DNA from 4 places in the Yersinia antarctica genome. Region 2 is predicted to be linked to each of the others. Evidence: predicted binding sites of a transcription regulator. Region 2 holds the regulator's gene; each other region holds the start of a gene.

Region 1 (3,713 bases), 3.6 Mb from region 2:
TCTGCCGGTTTTGCACCCTTTCAGCCCCGGTAATTTATTATTTCTGCGTTATCGCCCTGATAGCACGCTTATCCGTAATCGCCTGAAAATCCTTGAACCACAATTAGATGTGCGAGAAGTTCTGCCACTAAACCAATTGGATATGGTAATAACCCCGTTAGTGGCGTTTGATAGCCTCGGGCAACGTTTAGGTATGGGTGGTGGCTTTTATGACCGTACGCTGCAACACTGGCAGCAAGGGCGCCCTTATCCTATTGGCCTGGCCCATGATTGCCAATGGGTAGAGCACTTGCCCTGTGAGCTTTGGGATGTACCATTGCCAGAGATAGTGACACCAACAAAAGTGTGGCAGTGGTAAGAGATAATCCTGCAAAATAAAAAAACACCCGATATTTTATAGATAGCGGGTGTTTAGTCATTCAATACAAATAGTTATTAGTAAAGCAAACGAGCACGGATAGTTCCCGGGATCGCCTTCATCGCCTGCAATGCTTTTTCTGCATTTTCCGCATCATCAGTCTCAACATCAATGACGACATAACCGATTTCAGCACTGGTTTGCAGATACTGTGCCGCAATGTTGACATTCTGTTCGGCAAAGATTTTGTTAATGCTGGTCAGGATGCCTGGGCGGTTCTCATGGATATGCAACAGACGGCGGGTATTATCGCCGTGAGCAGGCAGAGAAACCTCAGGGAAGTTGACCGCAGACAGCGTTGAGCCGTTGTCGGAATACTTCGCCAGCTTACCTGCCACTTCATCACCGATATTTTCCTGCGCTTCCTGAGTGGAACCACCAATATGTGGTGTTAGCAACACATTATCAAACTCGCACAAGGGTGAATTGAACGGGTCCTTATTAGTTGCAGGCTCTTCAGGGAATACGTCGATTGCCGCGCCTGCCAAATGATTGCTGGCCAACGCATCACATAAGGCCGGGATATCGACCACGGTACCGCGTGAGGCGTTAATCAGCATCGCACCCGGCTTCATCAGAGCCAACTGTTCAGGGCCAATCATGTTTTTAGTGGAGTGGTTTTCCGGCACATGCAGGCTAATCACATCACTCATATTCAGTAGATCAGACAGGTGACGCACCTGCTGTGCATTCCCTAACGACAGTTTATTTTCGATATCGTAGAAAAATACTTTCATCCCGACACTCTCTGCCAGAATCCCGAGTTGGGTACCGATATGACCATAACCGATAATGCCCAGCTTCTTGCCACGGGCTTCATAGGAACCCACCGCCAGCTTGTTCCACTCACCACGGTGAGCTTTGGCGTTAGCCGATGGAATGCCTCGGAACATCAGCAGTAACTCGCCCAGTACCATTTCAGCTACCGAACGGGTATTGGAGAAAGGTGCATTGAATACCGGCACACCGCGTTTGGTAGCCGCTTTTAAATCAACCTGATTGGTACCGATACAGAAACAACCTACCGCGACTAATTTTTCTGCTGCCGCAAAAACTTCTTCAGACAGATGCGTACGCGATCGAATGCCGATGAAGTGAGCATCTTTGATCGATGCTTTCAGTGATTCGGTGTCTAAGGCACCTTTATGATATTCAATATTGCTATATCCGGCAGCACGCAGATTATCAACCGTGCTCTGGTGCACCCCTTCCACTAACAGAAACTTAATTCTGTCTTTCTCCAGTGATACTTTTGCCATGTCCCCGACCCTATTTTCAGACTTCAGATGTGGCTGCCGCTATCGAATGAATCCGGTCAGCACCCTGTCAACATAACAAATATTACGCGGGCAGCAATACAAACGATTGCCTGCCAGCCAGCATAACAATCAGTGTCAATGTTAATTTATGGAATAAAAAACTGGCGTGAAGAGGGTTAATGGCAGGTTAATAAAACGAAATGAAGAAATGTGATATATATCACCAAATTTAGCGATTTTAAGAAAAGATATTTAAAGGCAAAAAAACTTTCAGGATGAAGTAGCGAACCTCATCCTGAGAGCGAGTTAACCGATCACTTTAATTTTATGGTCTTAACGCCGTCGGCGGTGCCAATCAGTGCCACATCAGCCCCCCGATTAGCAAATAGGCCGACCGTAACGACACCGGCAATACCATTGATTTTATTTTCTAACGCAATGGCATCCAAAATACTCAGATTGTGGACATCCAAAATAACGTTGCCGTTATCAGTCAGGACGTTCTGACGATACTCCGGTAAGCCACCCAGCTTAACCAGTTCACGAGCCACATAAGAGCGGGCCATTGGGATAACTTCAACCGGCAGCGGGAACTTACCCAGTATAGCAACCTGCTTGGACGCATCCGCGATGCAGATAAACTGACGAGCAATAGCAGCAATGATTTTCTCGCGGGTCAGCGCAGCACCACCGCCTTTGATCATCTGCATCTGGTCGTTAATTTCATCAGCGCCATCAACATAGATATCCAATACATCCACTTCATTACAATCGAATACGTGGATGCCGTAACTTTTCAGTTTGGCAGTAGAGGCATCAGAGCTGGAAACCGCCCCCTCTATCTGGCCTTTGATGGAGCCAAGTGCGTCAATAAAATGTGCTGCGGTCGAGCCAGTGCCGACCCCAACGATGGTACCAGGTTTTACATAATCTAATGCTGCCCAGCCCACTGCTTTTTTAAGTTCATCCTGAGTCATGGTAAGTTCACGCCTTGATGTGAAAGAAAACCTGAGGTCATTATAGAGCATCCGCAGTGGTGATTGTGTGAATAAAGCCAACTCGCGTGGTAGTTAATTCTAGCCGGATCACAGTTATGCCGGTTTATTTGTGGCTGACACCTTGGCATCCTGTCATAACAAACTGGCTAAAATGTGGCATAGTGCTGTATCGACTTAATATTTGGAGAGATGACTCCGATGAAACGCCCAGACTACCGTACGCTACAAGCGCTGGACGCGGTGATCCGTGAACGCGGTTTTGAACGCGCTGCACAAAAACTTTGCATCACCCAATCGGCGGTATCTCAACGCATCAAGCAGTTGGAGAATCTGTTCGGACAACCGCTGCTGGTGCGCACCGTGCCACCACGGCCAACCGAACAAGGGCAGAAACTGCTCGCGTTACTGCATCAGGTTGAGTTACTGGAAGAAGAGTGGCTGGGCAATGATAATGGCGGAGATACACCACTGTTATTGTCGCTGGCAGTGAACGCCGACAGTTTGGCGACCTGGTTGCTACCGGCATTGAAACCGGTGCTGGCTGATTCCCCTATCCGGCTGAATTTACAAGTCGAGGATGAGACTCGAACTCAGGAACGGTTACGTCGCGGCGAGGTTGTGGGTGCTGTCAGTATCCAACCTCAACCGCTCCCCAGTTGTCTGGTTGATCAACTCGGTGCGCTGGATTACCTGTTTGTCGCCTCCAAACCTTTCGCTGAGCGTTATTTCCCTAATGGCGTAACCCGCTCGGCATTGTTGAAAGCGCCAGCGGTGGCGTTTGACCATCTGGATGATATGCATCAGGCGTTTTTACAGCAGAACTTTGATTTATCACCGGGCAGCGTGCCCTGCCATATTGTTAACTCTTCCGAAGCTTTTGTGCAGTTAGCGCGACAAGGAACCACCTGTTGTATGATCCCGCATCTGCAAATCGAGAAAGAGCTAGCTTCAGGCGAATTAATCAATCTGACGCCAGGATTACTGCAACGACGAATGCTGTTCTGGCACCGGTTTGCACCGGAAAGCAGAACCATGAGA
Region 2 (3,713 bases):
GCACTGGCTGTTCACGTAAGTATTTACATACCTATGATGAAGCGGTGCCATACAACCAAATTCCCGGCACGTTTACCTCGTGGGAAGCATTACCACAACCCACCGACGTGCTGTTTTATGAAGGGCTGCATGGCGGCGTGGTGACTGAACATCATGATGTGGCGAAACACGTCGATCTGTTGGTGGGCGTGGTACCTATCGTCAATCTGGAGTGGATTCAGAAATTAGTACGCGATACCGGCGAACGCGGCCATTCGCGTGAAGCGGTGATGGATTCCGTAGTGCGCTCCATGGATGATTATATCAACTACATTACGCCGCAGTTCTCACGCACTCATATCAACTTCCAGCGCGTGCCAACCGTTGACACATCAAATCCGTTTGCTGCCAAAGCGATTCCGTCACTGGATGAAAGCTTTGTGGTTATTCATTTCCGGGGTTTGGATCAAATTGATTTCCCTTACTTACTGGCGATGTTGCAAGGATCATTTATCTCTAATATCAATACATTGGTGGTACCCGGCGGAAAAATGGGGCTGGCAATGGAGCTGATTATGGCGCCGCTAGTGCAGCAGTTGCTGGAAGGGGAGAAAATCGGTTAATCTCCTTCATTCTTGAAGCCGCAGTATAGCAATGGCTGGAGAGAAAAAAATAATTTGACTCTATCCCAACCCAAAGTAATTGGAGCTGCAGGTAGGCAGCAAACGAACTCATCCCGATGAGCTTACATAAGTAAGTGATTCGGGTGAGCGAACGCAGCTAACAACCCTGCAGCTTCAAGTACGAAGGGTTTGCTTAGGCGATGTCACGGATCTCAAAACTGTGGGTAATCGTCGCCGCTTTACCCAACATCAGTGAGACGGAGCAATACTTTTCTGCTGACAGCTCAACGGCTCGTTCCACAATTTTGTCGGTCAGACCTTTGCCGCTGACAATAAAATGCAGGTTGATTTGCGTAAATAGACGCGGTGCCTCTTCGCGACGCTGCGAGGTTAATGTCACTTCGCAATCACGCACATCATTGCGGCCTTTTTGTAAAATAGAGACCACATCAATCGCGCTACAACCGCCTGCTGACATTAATAACATTTCCATCGGACTCGGTGCTTTGTCTCCAGCATTACCGTCCATCAACACCTGATGACCTGATGCCGATTCACCCAAAAATGTCAGCCCCTCAACCCACTTTACACGTGCCTGCATAACTCTTGCTCCCGGTTAAATTTTCTGATCCAGACTACCCTTTCATTTACAAACTGGCAATGTAACCCGATGTTCATCATGCTGAAGCGATACAACACAAGACACTGGCTTCATCCTGTGCTACAAACAGAACCGAAAGTGTTGTTTCTAGAATTAAATAGGGTAGCTTCTCAATACTCAGTGGAGGGTTTCTACCCGGTACGTATCTTGGCTATACCTTTCGGCAGTTGAGCAAATTAATATGCTACGAGAAAGTGTATTTTATAAGCACGCCGTACAGGGAACTCTGAGCCCTGTTATGTTAGGCAGCGATAACAACAGAGGATAACAGCGAATGGTTCTCGGCAAGCCACAAACAGACCCGACTCTCGAATGGTTCCTGTCTCATTGCCATATCCACAAATATCCATCGAAGAGTACGCTGATTCACCAAGGTGAAAAGGCCGAAACGCTTTACTACATCGTGAAAGGCTCCGTTGCGGTGCTTATCAAAGATGAGGAAGGTAAAGAGATGATTCTCTCCTATCTTAATCAGGGAGATTTCATCGGCGAACTTGGATTATTTGAAGAAGGCCAAGAACGTAGCGCCTGGGTTAGAGCAAAAACCGCCTGTGAAGTGGCTGAAATTTCTTACAAAAAATTCCGTCAGCTGATTCAGGTCAATCCAGATATTTTAATGCGCCTATCTTCACAGATGGCGAGTCGCTTACAGATTACATCTGAGAAAGTGGGCAACCTTGCTTTCCTTGATGTGACTGGGCGTATTGCACAAACGCTGCTTAATCTGGCAAAACAACCTGATGCCATGACCCACCCAGATGGGATGCAGATTAAAATTACCCGCCAGGAAATTGGTCAGATAGTTGGCTGCTCCCGCGAAACCGTGGGGCGGATACTAAAAATGCTGGAAGATCAAAACCTGATCTCCGCACACGGTAAAACGATTGTCGTCTACGGCACCCGTTAATTCCCCCTAAACTGGTGCCGATACTGTCGGCATCAGTTTTTTAATCTTTTGTGATCAATAAATTTCTGGGGCCTTTATGAAATGGCAACGGCTTATTTATCATCCTGAAGTTAATTACGCACTACGCCAAACATTAGTGCTCTGCCTGCCTGCAGCATTAGGGTTCGCTCTCGGCGAACTTCGGCTGGGCTTGATGTTTTCTCTGATACCCGCCTGTTGCAACATTGCCTCACTGGATACACCACACCAACATTTTTTCCGGCGTCTGCTGGTCGGCGGCGCGCTGTTTACTGTGAGTAGCTTCCTAACCCAGCAACTGCTGCTATGGGGTATTCCGTTGCCTGCTGTCATGCTCAGCCTGGCATTAGTTCTAGGAGTGAGTGGGGCGATTAGCCAATTGAATGGCCATTTGTTACCCGCGGCACTGATTGCTGCTATTTTCAGCCTCAGCATGGTGGGCCGCGCTCCGATCTGGCAAGCCCCGTTGCTGTGTGCCGTAGGGACACTGTGGTATGGGGTGTTTAACGGGTTATGGTTCCGACTCTGCAAGGATCAACCGATTCGCGAACCTTTGAGTCAGCTTTATCGCTTACTAGCCGATTATTGTGACACCAAATACAGCCTGTTTGCTCAGCACCTTGAGCCGGAAAAATCGATACCGCCGCTGCTGGACAGACAACAGGCGATTATGGACAAGATTAATCAGCTTTATCAGCAATTTAATCTGATTCATAACACCACGAAGAAAGAACAAAAACGGTTGTTGGGATTGTTCCAAATGGCTCTCGATTTGCAAGAGCACATTACTGCGGCCCTGATTCAGCCAGAAAAAGCACAAGAGTTAATGGAGCAGACACAGATTGAGAGCGTGATACGCCGTAATTGCCAGAAAATCTCAGCTCAAATGCGCAGCATCGCCAACGACATTCTCTATCACCACCATGCTGATGAGCATTTCACTGCCGATGATGGTCTGACAGAACTGGCAAGCATCGCACAGGCACACCCAGACAACCCGGTCGCACAATTCTACTACTACCATATCAGCCACGTGACCCAGCTATTGAGTGACCGGCGACCACTGTATGACCGTGACCTGATGTCCAGCCAACAACCACAACCTTTCTGGCCGGCGTTGATCAGCTATCTGTCGTTCAAATCAGGTGCACTGCGGGAAGCGGCTCGTCTGGGCGTAACACTGGCAGCAGGTAGCTATATCGGTAACTTAATTCATCTACCCAAACCTTATTGGATTTTGCTTACTGTGATGCTGGTAACGCAGAACGGTTATAACGCCACCAAGGTACGAATCCATCACCGTGCACTCGGCACCTTGATTGGGCTGATATTGGCAGCTGGTCTATTGCATCTGCCAATGCCAGAGGGTGCCACCCTTGGCATTATGCTGCTCATTACCCTTGCCGCTTATCTGGTTCAACGTAAAAACTACGGGCTATCTGTTGTTGGCAGAACCATAACCGCAGTCTATATCTTGCAATTATTGACCGGAGAAGGCGCTGACTTCTTGGTTCCGCGATTGCTA
Region 3 (3,713 bases), 2.8 Mb from region 2:
ATCCAGTTTGATATCGCCGTCAGCAAAAATACCCTCTACCGCTATATCCGTTCGGACAGACAGGCTGGCGGTAAGCTTTACCTTCAGCTCCCTCACCGGGGTAAACGCTATCGCTATGATACGGGTGAGCCCGGACGCACGCCCATCCCGGACAGGGTTGGCATTGAGCACAGGCCTGCTGAGGCTGAACTCAAACAGGTTCCCGGGCATGTTGAAATCGATACGATTTTTGGCAAAGACCAGAAGTCATTCCTGCTGACGGTCGTGGACAAAGCCACAAAGCAGGTCATTATCCGTAAACTCCCCAATAAGTGCGCTGAGAGCGTCGTGGAAGCGTTCAGGGACATCGTGGCGAATACTTTCTGCGAGTTTAAAACCCTGACGGCAGATAACGGACCCGAGTTTGCGAAACATAAGGACATCACTCAGGTAACGGGCGCAAAGGTTTACTTTGCCCGGCCTTATCATTCCTGGGAGCGGGGGTTGAATGAGCATACCAACGGTCTGATACGGCGGTTTTATCCGAAAGGAACCGATTTTAATGGCGTCAGCGATGAAGATATTGCGAGACTGGAGCACATCCTCAACACTCGGGGGCGCAAATCTCTGGAATACAGCTCACCGAATGAGGTATTTTTAGAGTATCTACTCGCTGCATAACGCATGATGGTTTGTTGCGTTTCGTTCGGGAATGGGGCCGGCCAGTGAAAATAGCGCTTCACGTAACGCGAAAGTGAGTGCCGGACCCACTTTCAAAATGGCAAAGTGGTGCTGAACTAGCTGTTGTAGGGCGAGCGGAGTTTGGTAATCGGTGGAGTGAGCTTCAAAGACCATCGTGTCAAACTCTTCGATAGTCTGGCTCAGAGCAAGAGATTTCTCAGGTTGATAATCAATAACATGAGTATGATCGAATTCTACACCGGGTTGGACGACTAGCCCGATAATGCGTGGCCACAGGTCGTGCAGACCTTGTTGTTCAAAAGCATGACGATGAGCTTCAAGCGTTGCTTTTGCCGCTTGGGGAGAGGTGACCACCAGCGTTGACAGCGTTTCATGTGCTCCTCCTGGAACAGGGACTTCCGTTCCAATAACATAAACCAGATCAGACGAACCTTGTTTTTCCTTGCGGGTCTGTTCTGCAATTAAGGCAAGCCTTGCTGCTCTTCCGGCGACGATTTCATCTGTTAATGGCACGGGGTCATCTGCACAAGACATACTGCAATCAAGGTGAATTTTCTTAAAGCCAGCCGCGACATAATGGCGAATAAGTTCTTCTGCATGAAACATAGCCTCTGCGGCTGGGGCGTTTTGCCAGCGATTTGGCCCCAGATGATCGCCCCCTAACACCAACTGATTGCGAGGGAAGTGGTGTTTATCCGCCATTTGCTCAACAAAACCACGGAAGTCATCTGGGGTCATACCGGTATAGCCGCCATACTGATCCACCTGATTGGAGGTGGCTTCTATTAATAAGATGGATTGCGCGTCCCGGGCGTGGCGCATTGCTGCTTCCAGAACCAATGGGTGAGCAGAACAGACGGCAAAAATGCCACATCGCTTATCGTGCTTATGGTCGGCCACAAACTCGGTTAAATGTTTCACTTTCCTCTCCGTATGGGGTTTTGATTACTTATGCCTTTCGGTTTGTTTCATTGATACTGCTTTATGGGTTGATAAAAACAAAACGAAAGATAATGGAAATGGGATCTGTTTCGCAAAAGAAACATAATGAAAGGCTTTTTTATCGGGTGGTAGCACGGTTTGGCCTGATGTAAAGACTTGCTTTCCGGCAAAAGAAAGGTGTTAATAGATAAAGTGAAATGAAACGAAAGGCTTTTGGGAAGGATCTGATATGAGCAATACCGATTCAGTAATGGACAAGCGTATAACGGGTACCAGTGAAAGGCGTGAGCAGATCATTCAGCGGCTTCGTCAGCAAGGAAGTGTTCAGGTTAATGATTTATCGTCATTCTTTGGTGTTTCTACGGTGACTATCCGCAACGATTTGGCCTTTCTGGAAAAGCAGGGGATTGCTGTACGTGCATACGGCGGTGCGCTGGTGTGTGATGCTGGCACACCTGGCGTTGAACCCACGGTAGAAGATAAAAGCTCCCTTAATATTTCTTTAAAACGCGATATTGCTCGCGTTGCTGCAAATCTTATTAAACCTGGGCACCGCGTGATTCTAGACTCGGGCACGACCACTAATGAAATAGCGCGTCATATGCGTAATCATAAGGAGGTCATTGCTATGACAAACGGTATGAATGTGGCGAACGCGCTGCTTGAGGCTGAGGGCGTGGAATTGCTGATGACAGGAGGGCACTTACGCCGCCAGTCCCTTTCCTTCTATGGGGATCAGGCTGACCAGTCCTTGCAAAATTATCATTTCGATATACTTTTTCTGGGGGTAGACGCCATCAGTCTTGAGCGCGGTGTGAGCACGCATAATGAAGACGAAGCTCGCCTAAATCGCCGAATGTGTGAAGTCGCGGAACGCATCATTGTGGTCACTGATTCCAGTAAATTTAACCGCTCCAGCCTGCATAAAATAATTGATACCCAGCGCATACATATGGTTATCACCGATAAAGGTATTCCAGAGGAAAGTTTGAATGGATTACGAAAAGGTGGGATTGAAGTGCTCCTTGTTGGGGAATAAAAACCGTCTCTTGACCACCTTTTAGCCTACCCCTATTAAAGTAAAGTCCCCGCCAATAGGCCGGGACTTTGTCAGTAATCTAAGGGGAAGCGTGCTGTTCGGGCCGTAAACGACGCGAAACGCCGGAGTGCCCGTTGGTACGCTTAACCCTTGGTTCTTCTGGTGGCTAAGCCCCAGCAGGAACCGCATGCGCGGTGTTTTTCAGCACCGGTCCGGTATACTTCTCAATCTCAAGCTGCGCCATTTGCCCACAGTTACCCTGCGCCAGACTGGAAGAACCAATATCGAAAGTCAGGCAGTTGATATTGCCGTTCTTACAAAGGGAACCCGGTACCGCTGGATCCGCCGGGTCAAACCATGCCCCTTCGCTGATGCGCACCACCCCTGGACGTACATCTTCAGATACCACAGCACCTACCAATATCTGCCCACGGTCATTGAACGCACGGACTAAATCGCCATTAACAATGTTACGCCCCTTGGCATCCTGTGGGCTTATCAGTATCGCTTCCCGATCGGCCACGGCGTATTTTTCACGTAGTGGTGTGTTATCTAACTGTGAATGCAGCCGGTTGATTGGGTGTGCGGTGTTTAGCGACAGTGGATATTTCTTCGCTTCCACCCCGCGATACCATTCATGAGGTGGCATCCAGGTCGGGATCCCCTGACAATCGGCGTATTCCATTTTAGCGATAGTATCGGAGTAGATCTCAATCTTGCCAGACGGGGTACCCAGCGGGTTGAGCAATGGATTGTCACGATAATCAGCAAAGCGTACCCACTGCTGGTTCGCTTCGGGGATAGGGAAGCGAATGTAGTTGTTCGATTGCCAGAACATATCGAATGGCGGCAGGGCGACCCGTGCGGTACGGGCCTGTGACTTCATATCGTCGTACATCGCTTTCAGCCACTGAGTCTCATCTTTGCCCTCGGTAAAGGCATCAATCACCCCCAGCTTGGTGGCCATCGCCGCGAAGATATCAAAATCATTACGCGCTTCATGCTGTGGCGGTACGCACTGGTGCATCGGGAAGACATAAAGTTGTGAGTA
Region 4 (3,713 bases), 4.1 Mb from region 2:
TAAGCGGCGGTTACAACGCTGCCAGCGGGAAGATTCCATCATCAGATAACTACGCATCCCATTCAGTGCCGTGGTATTTTTAACCAGATCATTCCAGGCCCGATCGATATCGTTTTTTTCTGCCGGACGAATACATAACTGCAATAATTTATATTGATCTACCAGCACCTTATCGACCAGACGATCAATATCCTGCTTGATCGATCGTGGTGAAAACAGCAGATCCGCCATCACCGCGCAGACGATCCCCAGCACAATCTCGCTACAGCGCTCGACAGCAAACTGCGGTGTCAGTAATGGCGTTTCACCGGTGGTGACAATGATAATCAGCGCAGTGTAACCCGCCAGCCCGAATGCGTAAGAGTTCTCAACCCGAACCAGTGAGGAGATCCAAGTACAAACGCCAGCCCACAAACAGCAAAGCATCAGGGTTAATACTGGTGCTCTGATAGTCAGAACGATGATAACCAAACCACCAATACAGCCGATGAATGTCCCGATAATACGTAACCAGCCTCGATGACGAATCGCACCAGAGAATGGCTCACCGCCCGCAGCAAATGCCGGGCCAGCAGCAACAATGGCCGCCGTCAGCACCGACCAACGTGGTGTTTCCAATTGCAGATGAAAGCCCAGAAACAGCGCGGCCACAATGGCAAAACTGAGTTTGAACGCAAAGCGCAGGCGAATAAATGTCGGGCTGTTCATCTTAACCAAACTCACGCAGGCGATGCATCAACTTAACAATCGGTGAAGCCTGATTAGGATTGCGATCAGTCGCCCCGGTTATCACCACGGTAGCCGTCGTCCCTGCGGGATAGGGATGCTGTTGATCTTCACTGTCCAAACGGATCTTCACCGGTACTCGTTGCGCCAACCGCACCCATTCCAGATTATTGTCAATCGTCGCCAACCCTTTGCTATCGACACTGCTGCTGCTGTTGGTGACACCGGCGGAGACACTGTCGACAGTACCGTGCAAAATACGGTTGCTGCCCAGTGGGGTGATTTCCGCCCGATACCCGGCTTTAACCCCCTCCAGCTTGGTCTCTTCCAAATAGGCCAAAATATAGAAAGTATCTTTTTTCACCAGTGCAACAGCGGTAGCGCCACGGTTAATAAACTCCCCGGCATGAACATTCAGATTCGTCACCCAGCCTTGTGCAGGCGCGCGCACGGTGGTGCGTTCCAGATCAAGTTTGGCTAAATCTCGTACCGCGATAGCTTTTGCCAACTGATGCCTGGCGGTTTGTAATCCGTTGTTGGACTGGTCAATTTCTTCTTGTGACATCGCCTGAATCCCCAAACGTTGCCGCCGGCCGGATTCACGTTGTTTCTCCGCCGCCAGTGTTTGGTAATAGGCCACATCGGCCTCGGCTTCAGCCAACGCCTGCTGGTAGCGCGGTTGGTCAATAACAAACAAAATCTGCCCTTTCTGCACCAGTTGATTGTCTTTTACCGGCACATCGGTGATCAAGCCACTGACATCCGGTGCGATAGCCACCACATCGGCAGTGAATTTGGCATCACGGGTCCAGGGTGATTCGGTATAAAAAGCCCAAACTTTGAAAATAGCGATAACCGCCAGTAAAACCACCAATAAGGTGATGCCGATACGGATTATTTTTAATGAAAAAGTACTCACGGCGACCTCAGGAAAAAAGACGGGATATTAAATAGAAAAGACAACAATACAGCGCGGTATTAAAGAGTGCTGGATGCCAGACAAACTCATAAATACCAGTAGGTTGTAGCACACGGCGCAAAACAAAGAACAGCGCCAGCGAAAGGAGCAACTCAAAAAATATTGGCGGAAAAGAGAGGCCAAATATCACCATCACCGGAAGCAACGTCATTCTGTAGATCCTTTCTATTATAGGGTGCCGGTGAACCAGCCATAAGACTAACTTGTAGGTTAAACTTAACTAAGCAACATGACTGTAACCTTAGCGAGGCGAGATAACACTTCGACAGCGTGGCTTGCAAACCTAAAACGATTCTCCCGACAGCAGTATATTAGCCTGCTTATTATCACCTTATCTACGATGTGTGATCTAAATCACTTTTAAGCTACAGTTAACAATCAAGCGTTAGCAATCAACTCAGGGTGAACCATGGAAAGACTAAAACGGATGTCAGTATTTGCCAAGGTGGTTGAGTGTGGGTCTTTTACTGGCGCCGCACGGCAGTTAGAAATGAGTGTGTCGTCGATTAGCCAAACAGTGTCAAAACTGGAAACCGAGCTGAATGTTAAGCTGCTTAACCGCAGTACTCGCCGCATTGGTTTAACTGAGGCAGGCCGAATTTACTATCAGGGTTGTCGGCGCATGTTGCAGGAAGTACAGGAAGTCCATGAACAACTCTATGCCTTTAACAACACCCCAACCGGAACCTTACGCATCGGCTGCTCATCGACGATGGCACAAAATGTACTGGCAACGATGACAGCAGAGATGTTGAAAGAGTATCCCGGCCTATCCGTTAATCTGGTCACCGGCATTCCGGCACCGGATTTAATTGCTGATGGTTTAGATGTGGTGGTCCGCGTTGGTGCATTACAGGATTCGGGGCTATTTTCACGCCGCCTTGGTTCCATGCCGATGGTGGTCTGCGCCGCCAAAAGTTATTTAGCACAACATGGTACACCAGAAAAACCCAGTGATATGACCAATTTCTCCTGGCTGGAATATAGCGTGCGACCAGACAGTAACTTTGAGCTAATCGCGCCAGAAGGTATTACCACGCAAATATCGCCACAGGGCCGCTTTGTCACCAATGACTCACAAACCATGATCCGTTGGCTTAACGCGGGGGCGGGTATTGCTTACGCACCGTTAATGTGGGTAATAGAGGAAATTAAACGCGGCGAGGTGGAAATACTGTTTAAAAAATACCATTCAGATCCGCGCCCAGTATATGCGCTCTATACCGAGAAAGATAAAATGCCACTTAAAGTTCAGGTCTGTATCGACTATTTGACCGAGTACTTTAAACGAGTGGCTGAGGTATATCAGGGATATCGCTGAATATACTATAGCTATTGGATGCCCAGTTGAGAACTAAACTGAGCATCCAACTATCAACCCCTACGCCGTGCCACCCACCGTCAGATTGTCTAACTTCAAAGTAGGTTGGCCGACGCCAACTGGCAGGCTTTGCCCCTCTTTGCCGCAAACGCCGACACCTTTATCCAGCGCCAGATCGTTGCCGACCATCGAAATCTGCTGCATGGCTTCGATGCCAGAACCAATCAAAGTGGCCCCTTTCACCGCACGGGTGATTTTACCTTTTTCGATTAAGTAAGCTTCGGAGGTTGAGAACACAAACTTGCCGGATGTAATATCCACCTGACCGCCGCCAAAGTTAGGCGCGTACAGGCCATATTCCACACTGGCGATAATCTCTTCCGGTGTCGATTTACCGGCCAGCATATAGGTATTGGTCATCCGTGGCATTGGCAAGTGCGCGTAGGATTCACGGCGGCCATTACCGGTCGGTGCAACGCCCATCAGGCGCGCGTTCAACTTATCCTGCATGTAACCTTTCAAAATACCGTTCTCAATCAGCACGTTGTATTGGCCCGGCACCCCTTCATCGTCGATGGCCAAAGAGCCACGGCGACCTTGCATGGTGCCATCGTCCACCACGGTACACAGTTCTGAAGCCACCAACTTACCCATTTGGCCGCTGAAGACTGAGCTGCCACGGCGGTT

What was found. The regulator CRP, encoded in region 2, controls carbon source genes, mostly activating them, when cyclic AMP is high. The targets are predictions, from matches to a motif close to ATGTGANNNNNNTCACAT.
Positions count from the first base shown of each region.
Region 1: a site for CRP is predicted at 1,886-1,903, ahead of serA (phosphoglycerate dehydrogenase). Genes of this name have one in related genera too.
Region 3: a site for CRP is predicted at 1,701-1,718, ahead of ACWJJO_RS14450 (DeoR family transcriptional regulator). Genes of this name have one in related genera too.
Region 4: a site for CRP is predicted at 2,048-2,065, ahead of aaeR (HTH-type transcriptional activator AaeR). Genes of this name have one in related genera too.

Region 1 is NZ_JBSJQF010000001.1:3,906,901-3,910,613, forward strand. It holds gene ACWJJO_RS18155 (5-formyltetrahydrofolate cyclo-ligase) at 1-358, shown strand, start outside; gene serA (phosphoglycerate dehydrogenase) at 436-1,677, opposite strand; gene rpiA (ribose-5-phosphate isomerase RpiA) at 1,992-2,654, opposite strand; gene ACWJJO_RS18170 (LysR family transcriptional regulator ArgP) at 2,874-3,713, shown strand, end outside.
Region 2 is NZ_JBSJQF010000001.1:283,297-287,009, reverse strand. It holds gene ACWJJO_RS01130 (phosphoribulokinase) at 1-602, shown strand, start outside; gene ACWJJO_RS01125 (OsmC family protein) at 796-1,203, opposite strand; gene crp (cAMP-activated global transcriptional regulator CRP) at 1,538-2,170, shown strand; gene ACWJJO_RS01115 (YccS/YhfK family putative transporter) at 2,247-3,713, shown strand, end outside.
Region 3 is NZ_JBSJQF010000001.1:3,115,969-3,119,681, reverse strand. It holds gene ACWJJO_RS14460 (IS30 family transposase) at 1-660, shown strand, start outside; partial or broken gene ACWJJO_RS14455 (class II D-tagatose-bisphosphate aldolase non-catalytic subunit) at 700-1,602, opposite strand; gene ACWJJO_RS14450 (DeoR family transcriptional regulator) at 1,853-2,662, shown strand; gene torA (trimethylamine-N-oxide reductase TorA) at 2,829-3,713, opposite strand, start outside.
Region 4 is NZ_JBSJQF010000001.1:4,404,060-4,407,772, forward strand. It holds gene aaeB (p-hydroxybenzoic acid efflux pump subunit AaeB) at 1-708, opposite strand, end outside; gene aaeA (p-hydroxybenzoic acid efflux pump subunit AaeA) at 710-1,645, opposite strand; gene aaeX (p-hydroxybenzoic acid efflux pump operon protein AaeX) at 1,653-1,856, opposite strand; gene aaeR (HTH-type transcriptional activator AaeR) at 2,115-3,026, shown strand; gene tldD (metalloprotease TldD) at 3,087-3,713, opposite strand, start outside.